Regions from separate parts of the Nocardia pseudovaccinii genome, predicted to be linked through region 2. Evidence: predicted binding sites of a transcription regulator. Region 2 holds the regulator's gene; the other holds the start of a gene.
The links. The regulator HspR, encoded in region 2, represses chaperone genes until heat shock. The targets are predictions, from matches to a motif close to ANNTGAGTNNNNNNNACTCANNT.

Region 1: a site for HspR is predicted at 1,582-1,604, ahead of lon (endopeptidase La). Genes of this name have one in related genera too.

What each region holds. Positions count from the first base shown of each region.
Region 1 is NZ_CP192074.1:9,746,670-9,749,133, reverse strand. Features, by position in the region: gene ACQPZ2_RS43735 (hypothetical protein) at 1-757, opposite strand, end outside; gene ACQPZ2_RS43730 (MerR family transcriptional regulator) at 1,049-1,498, opposite strand; gene lon (endopeptidase La) at 1,683-2,464, shown strand, end outside.
Region 2 is NZ_CP192074.1:9,410,963-9,413,426, forward strand. Features, by position in the region: gene ACQPZ2_RS42290 (FAD-binding oxidoreductase) at 1-304, opposite strand, end outside; gene ACQPZ2_RS42295 (heat shock protein transcriptional repressor HspR) at 961-1,362, opposite strand; gene dnaJ (molecular chaperone DnaJ) at 1,362-2,464, opposite strand, start outside.

The DNA of each region.
Region 1 (2,464 bases), 340 kb from region 2:
CCCAGCCGATCACCGGAATGGTGTGGTGCACATGCATATACAGCGCGAGCAGCAGGCCGAACGGCGCACCGAGCAGGCCGATGCGCACCATGAACCGCAATTCGGGGGCGGCGATGGTGGTCGTCAGATCCTTGAGGATGTACGGATTTTCCTGCAGATACCGGATGACGAAGGTTTTGATATCGATGAGCTGGTCGACATTGTCGCCGAGCGATTCGAAGGCGCGCCTGGTCAATCCGGGCAACTCCCGGTCCACCCGCTGATAGATGACCTGTTTCATCGCCTTCGGCACCCCGCGCCACAGGTCCGGATTCTCCCGGTACATCACCTCGTCGACGAGCGGTTTCACCTGTTTGCTCGCGAGTATCGCGATGTAATCGGCAATACTCTCCAGATCCAGTTCGTGGATGAAATCCCGCGGACTGCCGATGCGCATCAGCGCCTTGTCGACGCAAATGCTCGCCATCTTCTCCGCGCGCGCCGGTATGAATCCCTGGAATCCGAGCCGACGGCCGTCACCGGAGAATGTCGGCAGTACCTGGACCCGGCGCGGAAAATACGGATACAACACCTGGAGGCCGGGAATCCGGATTCCGCGAAAAATGACCGGCCAGAACAGCATCAGCACGCCGGTCCAGTTGGTGAGCCAACCGGCGAGCGCACTGAAGATCGGAAAGGTGATCAGATCGACGGAGAACTTGGACAGGCCGGTCAGCTCTTCCCAATCGATGAACACTCCGGAGGTGAGTGTTGTCATCGTTGGATCCCCCTAAAGCCGCCCAGGTGGTGAGATATCTAGCTGCCAACATTCTCACTGGCTCCGACGGGGTGTCAATGCGGGACTGAGCCCGAGGTCTTGCACCGCATCCAGCAGCATCAGTGCCCCACAACGGCGAGCACCGCCCCCGCCTGCTTCCAGTCCTGTCCGAACCCCCACGTGCTCCTCTCGGATGCAGCGGCTCAGCGAACACCGGCACGATCCGCCCAACAAGAGGGCGGTCCCGCTGTTGTCAGCGCCACAACACCTATGCCGTTACCGACGGAGGTATCAGCCCGGGTGTGCAGGGAAATCGCGGTCGCCGATCGCGATTCGACCTCGATAGATATCGAGCTTGCGGTCGATGAGCGCGAGATTCTCTTGGATCTCGGCGAGTTTGGCGACCACCTCGCCGCGATGCGCCTCCATCAGCGCGATGCGTTCCGGTTCGTTGCCGCTTCCGGCGGCCACGAGTTCGGCATAGCGACGGATGGTCTGGATGGGCATTCCGGTGGCGCGCAGCCTGGTGCATACGTAGATCCAGTCCAGGTCGAGCTGGTGGTAGCGCCGCCGCCCGCTGGCGGTGCGGTCGACGGGGGTCAGGACCAGGCCGGCGCGCTCGTAGTAGCGCAGGGTGTGCACGCTGATCCCGGTAAGACGTGCGGTCTCACCAATACTCAGCCCGTCCGGATCGTCGCAGCGAACAGGTCCGGATACCGGCCGCGCATCGACTTCGAACACGCTCTGAATTCTAGTGCCGCATCGAACGCTGATCGCTCTGAGCGAACGTGGGCAGCGGTGTGGAACAAACACGGAAGACCCGGGGTTGACTGGACATCGCTCAACTTTTGGAAGGGTCGAACACGTGACTACACCACAGAACCTGCCGGTGCTGTTCCTGACCGATCCGATCGTGCTGCCGGGCATGGTCGTGCCCATCGAACTGGACGAATCGGCGCAGGCCGCCATCGACGCCGCGCGCGCCGCGAATACCGACGCGGTGCTGCTCGCGCCCCGATTGACCGAGGGCTATGCCTCCTACGGCGTCGTCGCCACCATCGAACAGGTCGGCCGGATGCGCGGTGGCGCGCCCGCCGCGGTGCTGAAGGCCGAACGGCGCGCCAAGATCGGTCACGGGGTCACCGGGCCGGGCGCCGCGCTGTGGGTCGAGGCCGAACCGGTCGAGACGCCCGCCGCCGACGGTCGCACCAAAGAGCTTGCGGCCGAATACAAGAAGCTGGTCGTTTCGGTGCTGCAGCGCCGCGAGGCCTGGCAGATCATCGACGCGGTCAATCAGCTGACCGATCCGTCGGCGATCGCCGACACCGCGGGCTACGCGCCGTACCTGACCGCCGACGAGAAGCGTGAGCTGCTCGAAACCCCCGATACCGCACAGCGTTTGACCAAGCTGATCGAGTGGACGAAGGCGCATATCGCCGAGGCCGAGGTCACCGAGAAGATCAGCGAAGATGTCCGCGAGGGCATGGAGAAGAGTCAGCGCGAATTCCTGCTGCGCCAGCAGCTCAATGCCATTCGCAAGGAACTCGGCGAGGACGAGCCCGACGGCGCCGACGACTACCGCACCCGGGTCGAGCAGGCCGATCTGCCCGATGACGTGCGCGCCGAGGCATTGCGCGAGGTCGGTCGACTGGAGCGGGCCAGCGATCAGAGCCCGGAATCCGGCTGGATCCGGACCTGGCTGGACAC
Region 2 (2,464 bases):
TCAACGAGGTCGCCACGGCGGTGTAATGCGCGGCCTGCACCCCGTACTTGCGGTGATCGCGCCCGAGTTGGGCGAGGAATGGCAATAACTTATTCGGCTCCTCGAGCCGATCCAGCGCGTAGGAGATGGCCTTGACCAATCTGTCACGCTGGGAATCCATCGCTGCGGGGAAGAAATCCCGGACGGCGGGATAGTCCGTGAACAGAATTGCGTAGAACGAACTGGCTAGCTTGGCCGGACCCCCCTCCTCCGCAGCAACCGCCTTGAACGTCGTTCTTATCAAAGCGACGGTCCGCGAGTCCATTTGTGTCACAACCCCTTTTGCACTCGAACACAAACCCGTGCCGGCGAGTGAAGTGCTGCGGGACACTCGACAGCAGCCGATGCGTAACGAGTGTAGGCGAGGTTTGCCAGCCGCGGTATCAGTCGCATAAACATCACGCATGTAATTCCCCCGAACCGAGGAGTCGCACCACGAAAACCCTTGAAAACAAACCGAAAGAACGAACACGACGACGAAATCCGGCATATAATCACCGAATTCGGAAGGCCCGGTTTGCAAGATTCATCCCATTCGTAATCTCGGAGCGATCGCGCGGCAACCCACGATCCGGGACCGCCCATCCGGCTCGAGCAAACCGCAGGCATAGGCCGACCTGGCGACCGACGGAATCGGCGGCCTGCTCCGGCGCATTGTTTGCTGCGGCAAGGGCCACAGCAAACTTCGCAGCTCGGCACATCGTTGGCAACCCTGCCGAACCACATGCCGACGCCCACGAGGGGCTGAACCGGTTGTCGGGTAATGAAACCCGGTTCCGGAGTTTGCTCGAGCACTGCCGATGGTTATTCGGGTCCACAACCCGATTCGGCGTTGCGACATAACGCATTCAAATTATCGGCACGAAATGACAAAAGGCTCCGGGCTCGGCCGAAACCGAATCCCGGAGCCTTTCGCGCTTATCAGCGCCTATTGCGCGGCTTCCACACCACCAGTGCGGTACTGCGTTGCGGCGGCGCGAGATCGGGGCGATACCCCGTGCGCAGCCGATCCAGCTCGGCCGACATCTCGGCGACGCGCTGTTGCAGTTCCTCGACCTGATTGGTGAGTTCGATGATGCGCTTGATGCCCGCCAGATTGACGCCCTCGTCCTGGGATAGCCGCTGCACCTCGCGGAGCAGTTCGACGTCCCGTGCCGAATAACGTCGACCGCCACCCGAAGTCCGTTGCGGCGTAACCAGTCCGAGGCGGTCATACGTGCGCAGTGTCTGCGCGTGCATACCCGCCAACTGGGCCGCCACGGAGATCATGAAGAACTCCGCCCGCGACGCCCCGCCGGACGCCTGCTTCGGATTATCGGACATCACGCACCTGCCCATCCCGCACGTGGATCGAACCCGCTGGTCTTCTCGGCCTCCGCGTAGCGCTTGAGCGCCTCGGCGGCATTGTCGTCCAGCTTCTGCGGCACGGCCACCTTGACGGTGACGAGCAGATCGCCCGCCCCGCCGCCGGGACCGCGCTTGGGCACGCCACGGCCGCGCACCCGCAGGATGCGACCGTCCGCAGTGCCCGGGGGCACCTTGACACCGACGCGCCCTTCCAGCGTGGGCACGGAAACCGTTGTGCCCAGCACCAATTCACTGTAACTGACCGGCAGTACCAGCGTCAGGTCGTCGCCGTTGCGGCCGAAGACCTTGTCCTGGCTCACGTGCACGGTCACATAGAGGTCACCCGAGGGCGCACCACGCAGTCCGGCCTCGCCCTGTCCGGCCAGCCGGATCTTCTGCCCATCGCTGACACCAGGGGGAATCCGCACCGTGATGGTGCGGGTCCGATTCTGGATGCCGCTGCCGTGGCAGTCGACACACGGATCGTCGATGATCGAACCGCTACCACGGCATTCGTCGCACGGCTCGCTGAAGCCGAACGCGCCCTGGTTGCGGCTGATCACCCCGTTGCCATTGCAGACAGGGCAGACTCGCGGACTGGTCCCCGGCTTGGCGCCGCTGCCGTGACAGGTCGTACACGGCGACGGACTCGTCATCCGCAGCGGAACCGTGACACCCTGTGCGGCCTCGCGGAAGCCGAGGGTCGTCTCGGTCTCCACATCGGCGCCGCGGCGCGGACGGCTCGCGGTCCGCGTGCCACCCCGGTTGAACAGGCCGCCCAGCAGGTCACCGAGGCCACCGTCGCCGGCATTCGCCTGGCCGAAGATGTCCCCGATATTGAAGTCCTGCGAGAAGCCGCCGCCCGCACCGGGAGTGAAGCCACCCCGCCCGTATCCGCCACCGGCGAACAGCTTTCGGGTCTCGTCGTATTCCTTGCGCTTGGCCGGATCCGACAGCACGGCATGCGCCTCGCTGACGGATTTGAACCGCTCCTCGGCCTTGGTATCGCCGGGATTGGCATCCGGATGCAGGTCACGGGCGAGCTTGCGGTACGCCTTCTTGATCTCGTCCTGGGAGG